DNA from 3 places in the Pseudomonas sp. C7.1 genome. Region 3 is predicted to be linked to each of the others. Evidence: riboswitches for the same ligand, from Rfam matches in the RefSeq annotation. Region 3 holds a riboswitch; each other region holds the start of a gene.
What was found. A riboswitch is a leader RNA that binds a small molecule or an ion and turns the genes downstream of it on or off. The one in region 3 is predicted to bind cobalamin.
Positions count from the first base shown of each region.

Region 1 (5,512 bases), on a different contig from region 3:
GCTGGTCGGCCTGCTTGATGGTGGTGAGCGCCCGGCAGCGGTGGCGCAGCTGCCTTCGGTCGGTCGCTATGGCCAGCTGGAGCTGGAAAGCCTGCTCGAACTGCAGCCCGACCTGGTGCTGCTCTGGCCCGATAGCATCAGCAGCGCGCAACGCCAGCAGCTGCAGCGTATGGGGATTCCCCTGCTGATTGTGGCGCCGCGCAAACTGGCTGATCTGGCAGAAAATTTCGTTGAAATCGGCACGCGTATCGGTCGCGCCGAGCAAGGCCAGCAACTGCATCAGCAATTCAATCGCGGCCTGGCCGCGTTACGTCAGCGTTATCAGCGTGAACAGCCGTTGCGCCTGTTCTATCAAGTCTGGGATGCACCGCTGTATACCATCGGCGGCCAGCAGATTATCAGCGACGCCCTAGGTATCTGCGGGGCCGAGAATATCTTTGCCGAGCTTGCCTTGCCTGCACCGCAGGTCAGCGTGGAAGCGGTGCTGCAGCGTAATCCCGAGGTGATTCTGGCAGGCGTGCAAGGGCAGCTGGACGCCTGGCGCATCTGGCCTGGGGTAGCGGCAGTTGAACGTAAGCAGCTGTGGTTGGTGCCGGATGCCGGCCTGGAGCGGCCGAGTTTTCAGATGCTGGGGGCGCTCGAGCGGTTGTGTGAGGTGTTGAGCGACGCGCACTAAGAAGCCCCGCACTATGGCGGGGCTCTGTCTTGGGGGCAGTCTATTGAGCGCCTAGCTGATGACTCAAAGTTGAGGCGTCCAGGTCACGGCAAACAGTGCGGTACGTCCTTCGCTGTTGTAGCCGAAGCGTCCGTTGCTGGTGCTGTAAGTCGCCTCGGCATAATCCTTGTCGAAGAGGTTGTTCAGTTTCAGGTCGAGGGCCACTTCTTTGGTCGCTTGCCATGTGCCGCGCAGGCTAAGCAGGCCGTAACCACCCAGCTCACGGGTGTTGGCGGCGTCGTCATAGCGGCCGCTGACTACGCGCCAACTGGCACCCACGGCAAACTCACCCAATTGACGATCCAGGTCCAGGCTCAGCGTGCGTTTGGCACGGCGGGCGAGGGTGTGGCCAGTGCCGCGATCTCTTGGGTCGATCAAGGCGAGTGCCAGGCTGCCCTGCCAGCCGAAGAGTTCCTGCTTTAGCGCAGCGTCGAAGCCGTTGATGCGCGCGGTCTGTACGTTCTGCGGAATAAAGTTCTGGTCGAGAACAATCGCGTCTTGTAGATCAATGCGGTACAGCGATAGTTCCAGCGCACCGCTTTCGCTGTAACGGCTGCGCCACTGGGCTTCGTAGCTTTTAGATGTTTCTGGTTCGAGGTCGGGGTTCGCGCTGGCGGAGCAAAAACCGCCGAAACAGAAGTCGGGGTAATACAAGTCGTTGAAGGTCGGCGCGCGAAAGCCTTCGCTATAGGACAGGATCACATCATTGTTGTCATTGAGCGGCACAGTTAACGCAGCGTTCCAGGTGTTTTTACTGCCGAACTGCTGGTTCTTGTCATGGCGCAGCCCCAGCTCGGTCGAGAAGTAGTCGGCGTTGTAGCGGTGCTGAATAAATGCAGCTTGGTTCCAGCGCGAGTCCTCATTGAAGTCCTCGCTGCCATTCACACGATCCTCATACCAATCGGCACCTAGCAGCACTTGGTGGCGCTCGTTGAGGGTCAGGGTGTTCACCCAGTTGGCCGAGTCGCGGTAGGTATTAAAGCTGTAGAACGAAAATGCGTTGGCGTTTGGCTGGTCGTTGCCGGTGTCGCGCTTGTCCTCGCTGTGGCCGATTTCCAGGCGGCTATTCCAAGTCTCGTTGAGATTGCCATCGATGTAGCTGGACAGGCTGCTGAGCTGGAAGTCCGTAGTGGGCAATGAGGTGCTGAAGAGGTCCTCGAACTCGGCCTGGCCGCGTTGGTCGAGGGCGCTGAAGCCGATCTTCAGATCGTCATTGAAGCGGTGCGAGAGGTTCAAACTCAGCGATTTATTACGATAGGCATCGTCATCGCCGTTGGCGCCGAAGTTATCGCGTGTGGCGTCGATCCCCTGGCTTTCGTCGAGTGCGGCGCCCAGATTGAAGCGAGTTTGCGCATCGCCGCCGGACAGGCCAAGGCTGCGTTCGAAGGTCTGGTTGCTGCCGACGCCAAGGCGGACGTAGGGCTTGAGCCCGTCACCGCTGCCTTGGCGGGTGAAAATCTGCACGACGCCACCGATGGCATCCGAGCCATAGAGCGCCGAACGCGCGCCGCGTACGACTTCAACGCGCTCAATCTGCTCCGGGCTGAGGAACTCCAGGCTGCTGGTGCCGCTGGAGGCAGAGGCAATACGTTGGCCGTCTACCAGCACCAGAGTTTGCGCGGTCGAGGTGCCGCGTACAAACAGGCCGGTCTGGCTGCCCGCGCCGCCGGTACGGCTGACGCTGACGCCGGGCACGCGTTCAAGCAGCTCAGCAACGCTGCGCACTTGCAGGCGTTCGATATCCTGGCGAGTAAAAACCGTGGTGGCTGCGGTTGCCTGCTGGATTGGTTCGGCGTGCCGCCCGGAGGTCACAACCAATGGCTGCAATTGGAGTGGGTCAGCATGAGCAGCCAGCGGCAGCAGCGCCACAGCCAAGGCAATACGGGACAATTTCACGTAGAGAATCCTCAAAAGGTCGAACGACTTTTGAGGAGGGCAGGTGCAAGAACGGGCGCGCGGACGCAACCTGAGCTTGACGGTGATGCCCTCCGCAACACCAGTCACATCCAGCAAGGCCGGTCTCCGGGCTCTCGACGTGCGCCGCCTCGCCTTCCCGGGGTAACCCAGTGGCGTTGAGGCAGCGTGCAGAACGGGTCTGCGGTCGATTACCGTTGCGGGGGCAGCGCCGGAATGGTCCGTTATGGACTCACCGGCTTCCCGTTTAACGCCGCTTCACTGTGGAAGGGCGCACCTTGGCGGAAGTAAAACGCCGCGCACCTTAATGCGCGGGTGGATGAATTACAAGCAAGCCTGATTCAGCTCTGGATGAGCGGCGCTCATGCACAAAGGCTGGCGAGGCGCGCGCGGACGGCAGCTTCGATACCGGCGGCATCCAGCCCGCATTCGGCGAGCATTTGCGCCGGTTTTGCGTGTTCGACGTAGTAGTCAGGCAAGCCCAGATGCAGCACCGGCTTGAGGATGCCGGCCTGGGCGAGGAACTCGCTGACCGCGCTGCCAGCACCGCCCATCACGCTGTTCTCTTCGATGGTGACCAGCAGTTCGTGGCTGGCTGCCAGTTGGCGCACCAGGGCCGCGTCGAGGGGTTTGACGAAGCGCATATCGACTACGCTGGCGTCGAGTGCTTCGCCAACCTTAAGCGCCTCACTCAGCTGTACGCCGAATACCAGTAGGGCCGTTTTGCTGCCCTGGCGGCGAATGATGCCCTTACCGATTTCCAGTGGCTCCAGGCCTGGCTCAATGGCGGCATTCGGGCCGCTGCCACGCGGGTAGCGAACTGCCGCCGGGCCATTGAACAGGTGCCCGGTGGTGAGCATGCGGCGCAACTCGTTTTCATCGCTGGGCGTCATTACCAGCATGCCGGGGATGCAGCGCAGGTAGGCAATATCGAAGCTGCCGGCGTGGGTCGGACCGTCTTCGCCGACCAGGCCGGCGCGGTCGATGGCGAACAGCACATCGAGGTGCTGCACGGCCACGTCGTGGATCAGCTGGTCATAGGCGCGCTGCAGAAAAGTCGAGTAGATCGCCACCACCGGCTTGGCGCCATCGCAGGCCATGCCGGCGGCGAGGGTTACCGCATGCTGCTCAGCGATGGCTACATCGAAATAGCGCTCGGGATAACGTTCGCTAAAGGCCACCAGATCGGAGCCTTCCTTCATCGCCGGGGTGATGCCGACCAGGCGGGGATCTTCGGCGGCCATATCGCACAGCCACTGGCCAAAGACGCTGGAGTATTTCGGGCCGCTGGCTTGCTTGGGGGCGGCTGGCGCGTTGATCGGCTCCAGCTTGGTAATGGCGTGATAGCCAATCGGGTCGGCTTCGGCTGGCGCGAAGCCCTTGCCCTTCTTGGTCACCACATGCAGAAACTGCGGGCCGTCGAGGTCACGCATATTGCGCAGGGTGGCGAGCAGGGTCGGCAGGTCGTGGCCGTCAATGGGGCCGACGTAGTTCCAGCCCAGCTCCTCGAACAGGGTGCCTGGCACCAGCATGCCTTTGGCGTGTTCTTCGACCTTACGCGCGATCTCCCAGGCGCCGGGCAGGCTTGAGAGGATCTTCTTACTGCCCTCGCGCATGTTGGTGTAGGTGCGGCTGGAGATAATCTTGGCCAGGTAGTTGGACAGGCCGCCGACGTTCTTGGAGATCGACATGTCATTGTCGTTGAGGATCACCAGCATATTGGCGTTGACGTCGCTGGCGTGATTGAGCGCTTCAAAGGCCATGCCGGCGGTCAGTGCGCCGTCGCCGATCACCGCCACGGCCTTGCGCCGCGAACCCTGGATGCGCGCGGCGATGGCCATGCCCAGTGCCGCGCTGATACTGGTGCTGGAGTGGCCGACGCCAAAGGTGTCGTACTCGCTTTCCGAGCGGCGCGGGAAGGCGGCGATGCCATCCTTCTGCCGCAGGCTGCCCATCTGCTCGCGGCGGCCGGTAAGGATTTTATGCGGGTAGGCCTGATGGCCCACATCCCACACCAAGCGGTCATCCGGGGTGTCGAACACGTAATGCAGGGCCACGGTCAGCTCAATTACGCCCAGGCCCGCGCCGAAATGCCCGCCCGTCTGCCCCACCGTATACAGCAGGTATTGACGCAGCTCGTCGGCCAGGGTTTCCAGCTCGGCTTCGCCCAGACGGCGCAGCTCGTCCGGCGTATTGGCGCGGTCTAGCAGGGGCGTCAGCGGGCGTTCACGGGGGATCTCGTGGAAGGTCGTCGGCATCGTGCGGGTCGTTATAGGTGTAAAAGATGCGGCAGTTTACCTGAAAGTAGCCGCAAGCTTTAAGCAACAAGCGGCAAGCTGCGCAGGCTTTGCCCTACTGAAGAGGGGAATCAGCTGCGTCGTTCGACGATATAACGCGCCAGGTCGCGCAGTGGTTCGGCGGCCTGGTCGAACGGGCGCAGGGCGTGCAGGGCCTGATCGCGCAGTTCCAGGGCGTAGGCTTTGGCAGCGTCGAGGCCGAGCAGGGCCGGGTAGGTGGGTTTGTCGTGGGCCTGGTCCTTGCCCTGGGTCTTGCCCAGGGTGGCGGTGTCGCTTTCCACGTCGAGGATATCGTCCTGCACCTGGAAGGCCAGGCCGATGGCGCGGGCGTAGCTGTGCAGGGCCTTGAGGGCGTGGACGTCGGCCTGGCCGCTGGCGAGAGCGCCGAGCTGGACGCTGGCTTCGATCAAGGCGCCGGTCTTGTGCCGGTGCATGATTTCCAGGGCGTGCTGGTCGAGGGTCTGGCCGACTGAGCCGAGGTCGATGGCCTGGCCGCCGACCATGCCAGCCGGGCCAGCCGCGCGGGCCAGGGCGCTGAGCATGGCGAGGCGTAGCTCAGCGTCATGCGGGTTGTGCGTGGCATCGC
Region 1 covers NZ_JBWDTL010000002.1:324,337-329,848, forward strand. Annotated here, with positions in the region: gene AC0T4W_RS02775 (cobalamin-binding protein) at 1-676, shown strand, start outside; gene AC0T4W_RS02780 (TonB-dependent receptor domain-containing protein) at 740-2,611, opposite strand; cobalamin riboswitch at 2,712-2,925, opposite strand; gene dxs (1-deoxy-D-xylulose-5-phosphate synthase) at 2,992-4,887, opposite strand; gene ispA ((2E,6E)-farnesyl diphosphate synthase) at 4,998-5,512, opposite strand, start outside.
Region 1: linked by a shared signal. The riboswitch ahead of AC0T4W_RS02780 (TonB-dependent receptor domain-containing protein) and the one ahead of cobO (cob(I)yrinic acid a,c-diamide adenosyltransferase) in region 3 are both predicted to bind cobalamin.

Region 2 (5,512 bases), 2.7 Mb from region 3:
AACCCGGCGAGCTGCTCTGGGATGTCGGCGCCGGCTGCGGCTCCATTGGCATCGAATGGATGCGCGCGCACCCCAGCTGTCGGGCGTTGGCGATTGAGGCTGATGCCGGTCGTCAGGCGCATATTCAGCACAACCGCGATGCCCTCGGCGTGCCCGCGCTGCAACTGGTCGCCGGCCGTGCGCCCGAGGCATTGGCCGGCTTGGCTGCGCCGGATGTGATCTTTATCGGTGGCGGCGTCACCGTGCCTGGCGTGCTGGAGCAGTGCTGGGCCAGCCTCAAGCCGGGCGGGCGTTTGGTGGCCAATGCGGTGACCCTGCAAAGCGAAGCGGCGCTGGTGGCCTGGCGCGAGCAGGTGGGCGGCGAGCTGACCCGCATCAGCGTGGCCCAGGCACAGCCCCTGGGCGGTTTCGACACCTGGCGCAGCGCCTTGCCGATTACCTTGCTGGTGGTGCGCAAGCTGTGAGCCCGCGCATTCTGCTGTTGGGCGGCACCACCGAGGCGCTGCGTTTGGCCCGCCGTTTAAGTCCCGAAGCCATCTACAGCCTGGTCGGGCTGGGCCGGGTGCCGGATGACTTGCCCTGCCAGGTGCGCGTGGGCGGCTTTGGTGGAGCCGAAGGGCTGGCGGGGTATATCCGCGAGCAGGGCATCGAACTGCTGTTGGATCTGACCCACCCCTATGCCGCACAGATCAGCGCCAATGCCGCCCGCGCCGCCGAGCTGAGCGGGATTGCCTGCTGGGCGCTGCGCCGCCCCGGCTGGCAGGCCGGCGAGGGTGATGACTGGCGTGAAGTGGATAACTGGGCCGGTTTGGTCGAAGCCCTGAAGGATTTCCGCCGTCCGCTATTCACCCTCGGCCGCGAGCCGCTGGAGCATCTGCATGAGATTCCCCTGCATCAGCACTGGACCGTCCGCTGCCTAACGGCCCAGCAAGCCGTGCCGCGTGCCGAGATTATCGGCGCGCGGGGGCCGTTCGCGCTGGACGAGGAGCGCGCGCTATTCGCCCGTTTGCGCACTGATGTGCTGATCAGCAAGAACAGCGGCAGCCAGTCCACCGAGCCAAAACTGCAGGTGGCGCGGGAGTTGGGTTTACCGGTGTTGTTTTTACGGCGGCCGAGTTTACCGAGTGTGGAGCGCGAGTTTGTCAGCCTCGAAGCGCTGGCCGAGGTGCTGCAGTTGTAGAGCGAGCAAGGTAGGGTGGATGACGCTGTTTTCATCCACCATTGCAGTTGGTGGATGGGTGAAGCGTCATCCACCCTACGCCTAACCCCCTGCTAGACTGCCGCCCCGCTTTGGAGGCTGCCATGACCACGCCCGTTTCGCCCTACGCCCGCATTCTGTTTGTCGGCCCGGACCTGGCTGAGGGCTCGTTTGCCGAGCTGTTTCGCCGTCGTCTGGTTGAGTTGCGCGGGGAAGCGGCGCTGGCCGATATCGTCGACACCAGCGCAGGCTATGCGCCGCTCTGGCAGCGCGTGGCCGAGTGTGAGCGGCCGCTACTGGTGATCGATCTGGAGCCTGCGAGCAGCAGCCCGCACCTCGATTGGCTGCGTAGCGAGCTAAGTCAGCAGGCCAACCCCGAGCAGCTGTTTGTCGCCAGTGCGATGGGCCAGGCCGAGGGCTTGCCAGTGGAGGCCGCTTGCGCGCTGATCGAGCACCCCGAGCTGCATCTGCCCTGCGTCGGTGTGGCTGCTGTGCCGGGGCATCACGCCTGGTCGCAGATTCCGCCCCACGCCCAGCGCCTGCTGTTGTGCAACGGCCCGCGCTGCACCCGGCGTGGTGCGCTGGACCTGTGGAAATCCCTGCGCCAACGGCTCAAGGCCGCCGGTAAACTGGAGTGCGAGGGCGGGGTGCATATCACCCGCAGCCAGTGCCAGTTCCCCTGCGATCTGGGCCCGACGGCCAGCCTTTATCCAGCCGGTGAGTGGTTCCGCGTGCGTGATGAAGCCGAGCTGATCCGCCTGGTCGATGAGCGGCTGGTGGCGGGTCGCCCGGTGCCCGAGCTGCGGATTGATCAGGGCTGAGTCGCTACGCCATGCATGGTGGACAAGCTTCGCGTTGTCCACCCTACGTTTGCTGCAGCCATTGTTTGCCCCGCACAAATTGCCGCTAAAGCGGGATGCCGCCCGCACCTCCCACAGATGTAAAGCCTCGCCCTTGAGCGGCTGGTCTTGTCGAGCTGATGCCTTGACTTGTGCTGGCGCGGATGGTCATATCCGCGCCGTTTCAGGTGTCTTACGCCGCCGTGCGTAAGGTTAAACGGGAAGTCGGTGCGCCCTTTGGGCTAGTCCGACGCTGCCCCCGCAACGGTAAGCGAGCGACGTTGTCATGATGCCACTGTGCACTTTGTGCATGGGAAGGCGATGACGTCATGACCCTCGCGAGCCCGGAGACCGGCCTGATTCTTAGGGATGTTGTGCGCTGCCCATGATGCAGCGGCAACTCCCAACTGTTTGGCAACCCGCGGTGGGCGGGCGTTGACGCCGATCGTGGGTGCCTGCGCGCCCGTGTTTTGCTGTTGCGCGTTTCCATCGGGATTGCCGTGCCTATCCCTTTTGCGATGGAAGCATCATGGCGCGCTATCCCCTGTCTCAACTCTCTGTTTCCCTTGCCCTGTGCCTGGCCGGTACGGCTGTGGCGGGCGAATCTCCAGTCAATCTGCCGGCCACGACCGTGCAGGCCAAGGCTGCTGCGGAGGGTGCAAGCGATCTGCATACGCCCACCAGCAGCGGTTCGCGTCTGGGCCTGAGCGCCCTGCAAACCCCGGCCAGCACCAGCAGCCTGAGCGGCGCGCAGGTGCGCGGGCGCAACAACCTCAGCGTGCAGGACGCGGTCACCCGCACCCCTGGCATCAGCAGCATCGGCAGCCCCGGCAATGGCGGCACCGCGCTGTCGGCGCGCGGGTTTACCGGGCACAGCGCGACCATGCAGCTGTACGACGGCACCCGCCAGTACGTCGGCGCAGGCACCGTGACCTTCCCGGTCGACACCTGGTCGGTGGAGCGCGTTGACGTGCTGCGCGGCCCGGCGTCGGTGCTTTACGGTGAAGGCGCGACCGGCGCGGTAATCAACGTGGTGCCGAAAAAGCCCTTTGCCGGCGCCATCAGCAACCAGCTGCGCCTCGGCTACGGCAGCGATGACCGTCGCCAGGCCGCGCTGGACAGTGGCGGCTCGCTGACCGATACGCTGAGCTACCGCCTCAACCTCAATCAACAGGCCAGCAATGGCTGGGTCGATGATGGCGAGTCGCAGAGCCAGGCGCTCAGCGCGGTCCTGCGCTGGGATGCCAGCGATGCGCTGAGTTTCACCCTGTCCCATGATCAGGGCGATCAGGACCCGCAGCGTTACCTAGGCACACCGCTGGTCGCCGGCCAGTACCGCGAGAGCCTGCGCGAGCGTAACTACAACGTCGCTAACGCCGAAGTTCGTTACAACGACCAGATCACCCGACTGGTCAGTGACTGGCGCATCAACGACGCGCTGACGGCCAGCAACCAGCTGTACTACATAAAAACCCAGCGCTACTGGCGCAATGCCGAGTCCTACCGCTGGCAGCCGGGTGACCAGGTCAGACGCAGCGATTTCTACGAGATCAAGCACACCCAGGAGCAGGTCGGCGACCGTCAGACCTTCACCCTGGAGCACGCGCTGTTCGGCCTCGACAGCCGCACCGTGGTGGGCGTGGATTACAACCGCATTCACTTCGCTCGCCAGCATGATTTCGCCAGCAGCTTCACTGATACAGTGCCGCTTGCCGGCTCCAGTGGCGGCCAGTACCAGAGCACCGACCCGCTGGGTTATGGCCCGCGTGAGCGCAACCTGGCGCGGCAATTCTCGCTGTTCGCCGAGAACCGCACCCAGCTGACTGAGCGCCTGTCGCTGGTCAGCGGCGTGCGCCGTGATCAGGTGCATATCCAGCGCGATAACCTGCTGACCGACAGCAGCGCCGACCGCAGCCTGACGGGCGACAACTGGCGCGTCGGGTTGGTCTTCGAGGTCACGCCCGAGCTGTCGCTGTACGGCCAGTACGCCACCAGCACCGAGGGCGTCAGCAACCTGCTGACGCTTAATCCGAGCCAGCAGCAGTTCGACCTGAGCGAGGCCAAGCAGACCGAAATCGGCCTTAAGCAGGCGTTCTGGAATGGCCAGGGCGAATGGACGCTGGCCGCTTACCACATCGTCAAGGAGAAGCTGCTCAGCCGCGCCACCCCGACCGCGCCGACCGAGCAGATCGGCCAGCAGTCTTCCGATGGTCTGGAAGCCACCTTGGAACTGGCCCTGGGGCAGGATTGGCAGGTCTCGGCCAACGCCGCGTTTGTGCGCGCCGAGTACGACGACTTCACGGAGGCCGGTGGCGATCGCAGCGGCAATCGACCCACCAACGTGCCACGGCGCACCGCCAACCTGTGGCTGAGCAAGGCGCTGAGCGAGCAGGTGCAGGTCGGTATCGGCGCGCGTTATGTCGATTCGCGCTACGCCGACACGGCGAACAATGTGGAGGTGCCGAGCTACACCCTGGTCGATGCCACTATCGGCTGGCAGGTGCTGGCGGATGTGCGTTTGGGCCTAGAGCTGAACAACCTGTTCGACCGCCAGTACGCCACCACCGGCAGCAGCGATGGCCAGCAGTGGTACCTGGGCGCGCCGCGTTCGGTGTTCGTCACTGCCGATTACCGTTTCTGATGGCGCGCTTGCAGATCAGCGACTTGGCCTGGTCGCCCAATGGAGAGCAGGTGTTGCTCGACGGCATCGAGCTAGCGGTGGGAGACGGCCAGCTGGTCGGTCTGCTCGGCCCCAACGGCAGCGGCAAGACTAGCCTGCTGCGCTGCGCCTACCGCTTTCAGCGGCCCGATCAGGGCCGTGTCGAGCTGGACGGCGAAGCGCTGTGGAGCCGTTCGCCGCGCTGGTGTGCGCAGCGGGTGGCGGTGGTGTTGCAGGAGTTTCCCCAGGACTTCGGCCTCACTGTGGCCGAAGTCGCCGCCATGGGCCGCACGCCGCACAAGGGCCTGTTTGATGGCGATGACCAGGCCGATCTCGCCCTAATCGAGCAGGCGCTGGCGCGGGTGGGTTTGACTGAGCACAAGCGCCAGGCCTTCGCTTATCTCTCCGGCGGCGAGAAGCAGCGCGTGCTGCTGGCCCGCGCGCTGGTGCAGCAGCCGACGCTGCTGATTCTCGACGAGCCGACCAATCACCTTGACCCGCGCTATCAGCTTGATCTGCTGCGGCTGATCAAAACCCTCGGCCTGGCGACCCTGGCCAGCTTCCATGACCTCAACCTGGCGGCGGCCTTCTGCGACCGCCTGTATGTGCTCGACCACGGCCGCATGGTGGCCAGCGGCACACCGGCCGAGGTGCTGACCGAAGCGCTGCTGGCCGAGGTGTATGGCGTGCAGGCGCTGGTCGACCTTCATCCCCTCGCGGGGCACCCGCGTATTACCTGGATCAATCCATGAACAGTTTTCTGCGTTACGCCCTGTGCCTACCATTGTTGGGCGCTGCCCTGTCCGCCCAGGCGGT
Region 2 covers NZ_JBWDTL010000003.1:3,776,563-3,782,074, reverse strand. Annotated here, with positions in the region: gene cbiE (precorrin-6y C5,15-methyltransferase (decarboxylating) subunit CbiE) at 1-464, shown strand, start outside; gene AC0T4W_RS21080 (cobalt-precorrin-6A reductase) at 461-1,180, shown strand; gene AC0T4W_RS21075 ((2Fe-2S) ferredoxin domain-containing protein) at 1,303-2,019, shown strand; cobalamin riboswitch at 2,207-2,411, shown strand; gene AC0T4W_RS21070 (TonB-dependent receptor) at 2,567-4,678, shown strand; gene AC0T4W_RS21065 (ABC transporter ATP-binding protein) at 4,678-5,448, shown strand; gene AC0T4W_RS21060 (ABC transporter substrate-binding protein) at 5,445-5,512, shown strand, end outside.
Region 2: linked by a shared signal. The riboswitch ahead of AC0T4W_RS21070 (TonB-dependent receptor) and the one ahead of cobO (cob(I)yrinic acid a,c-diamide adenosyltransferase) in region 3 are both predicted to bind cobalamin.

Region 3 (5,512 bases):
GGTATTGCGGCTGACCATATAACCGACCCGCTCACGCGCCAGACGTAGATCGCCCAGCCGCAGCGCCTGGGCCACCGGCATGGCATGTTCACCCAGGCTTTTCAGGCCAAGCGCGGCATACAACGCAAGTATTTCCACCGCCCAACCCAGCCCGCTGATCTGTGTGAGTAGCCAGGTCAGCAGGGTCAGCGGCAATACCGCCAGGCACCAGGCGCTGACGCCATGGCTGCGCCAACCGCCGCCCGCCGGATTGAAGCGCTGCTCGATACGCTCGGCCATACGACCAAAGGCCACTAGCGGATGCCAGCCCTTGGACTCGCCAAAAATCGCGTCCAGAGCAACCCCGGCGCAGGTGCTAAGCACCAGGCTCATGGCGTGCCCCACTGGTTTTCAAACAACAACTCGCTTAGTGGCCGTGGCTCGGCCCAGCCCTGCTGCACCAGCATGGGTGCTTCATAGAATTCCGTGACCGGCCCCAGGCACAGCACCGCCAGCGGCTTGCTACCGTCCGGCATATTGAGCAAATCCGCCAGGGCCTGGGGCTCGAATAGCGATACCCAACCCATGCCCAAACCCTCGGCGCGGGCGGCCAGCCAGAGGTTCTGAATGGCGCAGGCCAGGGACGCCAGGTCCATTTCCGGCAAGGTGCGGCGGCCAAATACATGGGCCTCGCGGCCCTCCATCAAAGCCACCACCAGCAGCTCGGCGCAGTCACGGATGCCCTCGACTTTCAGCCGCATAAATTCATCACTGCGCTCGCCCAGTGCCTCGGCGGTGCGCAAGCGCTCCTCTTCCACTAGCCCGTGAATCGCCTCACGCAAGGCCGCACGGGTGATGCGAATAAACCGCCACGGCTGCATCAGGCCGACGCTCGGTGCCTGGTGCGCGGCTTCAAGCAAACGTGCGAGCAGTTCGGGTGCCACTTCGCCGCCGCTGAAATGGCGCATATCACGGCGCTCGGTGATGGCGCGGTAGACCGCCGCGCGTTCTTCGGGACTGAAGGCCTGCTCGCTCATGCCGGCGCTCCGGGGCAAAACAGCGCTGCAGCGGCAGTGGGATCAGACGGTAGATAGAAGTGGATATAGGAGGCGGTCATCCGCCCCTGGCGATAAACCGCCTCACTGGTGCGCTTGTAGTTCGGGCATTCGCCACGGGTCAGGGGTTGCAGATCGCTGCTTAGCGCCGAGTAGTGAAAGCTGTGGCCGCGCAGCAGCCCTTCCGGCAGCTCCGCCTGTTGCAAGGCCATGGCGGTCATGCGCGGTTGCAGGGTCGCCTCCCCGCTTAACAGGCCGAGCATCTGCCCGCTGGCGCCTTGCTTGTCGGTCAGTTTGTCGAGCAGATAGAGCATGCCGCCACACTCGGCGTGGATCGGCTTGCCGGCTGCATGGTGCGCGCGAATCGACTCGGCCATGGGCTGGTTGGCCTCAAGCGTGGCCAGGTGCAGCTCCGGGTAACCGCCGGGCAGATACAGGCTGTCGACATCCGGCAACTGCTCATCTGTAAGCGGCGAAAAGAACTGCAATTCGGCACCCAGTTCGCTCAACAGGTCGAGATTGGCCTGGTAAAGAAAAGCAAAGGCGCTGTCGCGGGCCACACCAATTCGCACCCCCTTAAGCAATGGCGCGGGCCTGGCCTGCTCAGGGGCGGCAAAGCTGACGGGTGGCGGCAGATCGGTATCGGCACTAGCGGCCAGGGCATCGGCGGCGGCGTCCAGGCGCGCATCCAGGTCGGCCAGCTCACCCGCTTGCACCAAGCCCAAATGGCGGCTCGGCAAGCCGACCTCGGCGCTACGCGGCAAGGCGCCGTACCAGCGGATCGAGCTCGGCAGTGCATCGCGCAATATCTCACCATGGCGCGCACTGCCAACCCGATTGCCAAGCACCCCGGAGAACGGCAGATCAGGCTGGAAGGTCGCCAATCCATGGGCCATGGCGCCGAAGGTCTGCGCCATGGCCGAACCATCGATCACCGCCAACACCGGCACAGCGAAGTGCCGCGCCAGGTCGGCCGCCGATGGCGTGCCATCGAACAGGCCCATCACCCCTTCGATCAGAATCAGATCGGCTTCACCCGCCGCTTCCCAGAGCAGCTTGCGGCTCTCGGCCTCGCCGACCATCCACAGGTCGAGCTGATACACCGGCGCTCCGCTGGCGCGCGCGAGAATCATCGGGTCGAGAAAATCCGGGCCGCACTTGAATACCCGCACACACTTGCCCTGGCGCGCATGCAAACGCGCCAAGGCGGCGGTCACCGTAGTCTTGCCTTGGCCGGAAGCCGGTGCTGCGATCAATAACGCCGGGCATGAACGGGCGCTGGTCAAAACTCAACTCCCTTCTGCGCCTTTACCCCGGCCTTAAAGGCATGCTTAACCAGGCTCATCTCGGTGACGGTATCCGCCGCCTCGATCATCCCCGGCAGCGCACCACGGCCGGTCACCACGACATGCTGCAGCAGCGGCCGCGCCTCGATATCCGCGAGCACCGCGTCGAGTTCCAGATAGCCATATTTCAGCGCGATGTTCAGCTCATCCAGCACCACCAGACCGATGGCGGGATCATTGAGCAACTGCGCCGCCACGGCCCAGGCTTCGCGCGCCTTGTCGATATCGCGCTGACGATCCTGGGTCTCCCAGGTAAAACCCTCACCCATTACGTGATAGCTGACTTCATCGGGAAAACGGCGGAAGAAGGCCTCTTCGCCGGTGCTGGCCGCGCCCTTGATAAATTGCACCACGCCGACCTTGAGGCCATGCCCCAAGGCGCGGGCAACCATACCGAAGGCACTGCTGCTCTTACCCTTGCCATTGCCGCTGTGCACCAGCAGCAGGCCGTATTCTTCCTGGGCCTGGGCGATTTTCTCGTCGATAAGGGCTTTCTTGCGGGCCATGCGCGCCTTGTGCCGGGCGTCACGTTCAATCGATTCAGTCATCGCACTGCTCCACCGCCACAGGGCGATCTGGCTGGAAAAAGCATGTGGAGAAAGACAAAGCGCGGGCCTACGCACAGCGCAAGCCACACGCCAGCCATCGCCCTCCGCGATGCCGTGGACTGCAACAGGCCGGTCTCCGGGCTTATGAGCGCTGATCTGAAAATGCAGACCGCCACCAGGCGCACCTTCCCATGCCTGAGCACAGTGGTTGAAAAGCGCTGGTTTAACTCACTTACCGTTGCGGGGGCAGCGTCGGAATGGTTGGCGTAAACGCACAACGCACCGACTTCCCAGTTTCACCCCGCACACGCTTAGCGTTGGGGGCACCTGTTACAAGGCGCGAAGGGTAGAGAGTTCGTGATTAAGCGTCAAACCGGAATGCGCCGTTGCACCCGTGAATCAATGCCTGGGCATAAAGCCGGCCGGCTTGCTGGCCAGCCACTCGACAAAAGTACGCAGGCGCTCATCACTGAGCAGGCTGTCGCGGTTGTTGTAGGTCAGCGCCAGCTCCTTCTCGCTGAACAGCCGGTGGATCTGGTTGTGGCAGGCGCGGCAGACCCAGAGCGTAGCGCTGATACGCTCGCTTTTGCCAAAGCGCTTTTGCACATAGCCCCTGCTGTGCAGCGCCTTGGGGATCAGGTGATGGCGCGTCAGAGCAGCCGCGCGGGCGCAAAGTTCGCAGGCACCAGGTTGATCAGGCAGACGAATCGGTTCGGGCATACGGGCTCAGCGTTTACGGCACAGGCTCAGGCCATCGCCCAGCGGCAACAGGGACAGATCGATACGTGGGTCATCACGCAGCGCCAGATTGAGCGCCTGAATTGCACGGGTATCGGCGCTTTCGGGGTTTTCCTCAAGCACACGCCCGCTCCACAGGGTGTTATCGAACAGGATCAGCCCACCCTGGCGCACCAGGCGCAGGGCATGTTCCAAATAGGCCGGGTAATTGGCCTTATCGGCGTCGATAAACAGCAGATCAATACTGCCGGCCAGGCCTTCAGCCTCCAGCGCCGCCAAGGTCTGTAGCGCAGGGGCCAGACGCTGTTCAATACGCGCACTGAGCCCGGCTTCGCGCCAGTAACGCTCGGCCGTGGCATTGTACTCGCCAGGGATATCACAGCAGATCAGCCGACCATCTTCGGGCATGGCCTGGGCCATACAGATGGCGCTATAGCCGGTAAAGGTGCCGACCTCGACAATCCGTCGAGCACCCGTCAGTTGCACCAACAAGGCCATAAACTGGCCCTGCTCGGGGGCGATCTGCCAACGTGCGGTACTCAGCTGCGCGGTTTCCTCGCGCAGGCGTTTGAGCACCGGTGTTTCGCGCAGGGAGACGTCCAGCAGGTATTGATACAGGGCGGAATCGAGATTGAGTGTTCGGTTGGTCATGGCAGATCACTCAGCCGCTGAGGTTGATCAGGGGTTGCTAGCCAGTTCCGGGGTGAACACGCGCTTGGCATTCAGATAGGTGCGCTGCCAGTAGGTATTGCTCAGGCTGTCCAGGCGTACGGTGCCTCCGCTGGAAGGCGCGTGAACAAAACGGCCATCGCCGACATAGATACCCGCGTGACTGACCTGACTGCCGCCATTAGTAGCGAAAAACAGCAAATCACCACTTTGCAGACGGTCGCGGCTGACTACCGGGGCGCGCATGCTAATCAGCTCACGGGTCGAACGCGGCAGCTTGATGCCCGCCGCATCGCGGTAAACGTAACCAATCAGGCCGCTGCAATCAAAGCCGCCATCCGGGGTATTGCCGCCGTAGCGATAGGGAGTGCCGACCAAGCCCAGGGCGCGAAACAGCACATCTTCAGCATTGCCGTTAAAGCTGCCGATGGGCGCATACACGATGGGCTGCGGGACTGGCGCGGGCGCGGGAGCATTGCTGGCACAAGCGCTGAGCAGCGCGGCAAACATAATCAAGCTGAGACGGGCGATAGCGGTCATGGACGAGCGATCCTGAGCCGGGATGCGCTCTACTCTGCCGGCTTACACATCGCAGTGCAAGCTTTAGCTTTGTTTGGCAGGTTGTTGAAAACTATCGAGATGAGCCAGAACTATTACTTAACTACGGCGGCCGAACAAATTCAGCCGCCATTCACAGGGCTCAAGGGTGACGAGCGATCGAGTCACTCGGAGCCAGCGCCAGAGCACGTTTGGCTTCGATAAAGGTACGCGACCAGTAGCGATTATCCAGGCTATCAACCCGTACACCGCCGCTGCGGCTACTGCTGGAATGGATAAACTGGTTATCACCCATGTAGATACCGGCATGGCTGACGCGGTTACGGCCATTGGTGCTGAAGAACAGCAGATCGCCCGGCTCCAGCTCATCACGCGACACCCGCGGTGCGTCGATATTGATCATGTCGCGGGACGAGCGCGGCAATTTCATGCCCAGCTCTTCCTTGAACAGATAACCGATAAAGCCGCTGCAATCGAAACCTGACTTCACCGAACTGCCGCCATAACGGTAACGGGTGCCCACCAGGGACAAACCGTGGGATAGGACGCTGTCAGCCAATTTCGGCAGTTCGTAGGATTTTTCTTCAGAGAAGTCGCCCAGAGCCGCTTCTTTGGCTTG
Region 3 covers NZ_JBWDTL010000003.1:1,106,032-1,111,543, reverse strand. Annotated here, with positions in the region: gene cbiB (adenosylcobinamide-phosphate synthase CbiB) at 1-372, opposite strand, end outside; gene bluB (5,6-dimethylbenzimidazole synthase) at 369-1,016, opposite strand; gene AC0T4W_RS08505 (cobyrinate a,c-diamide synthase) at 1,013-2,320, opposite strand; gene cobO (cob(I)yrinic acid a,c-diamide adenosyltransferase) at 2,317-2,928, opposite strand; cobalamin riboswitch at 3,039-3,274, opposite strand; gene AC0T4W_RS08495 (hypothetical protein) at 3,328-3,648, opposite strand; gene AC0T4W_RS08490 (O-methyltransferase) at 3,655-4,317, opposite strand; gene AC0T4W_RS08485 (C40 family peptidase) at 4,345-4,875, opposite strand; gene AC0T4W_RS08480 (C40 family peptidase) at 5,036-5,512, opposite strand, start outside.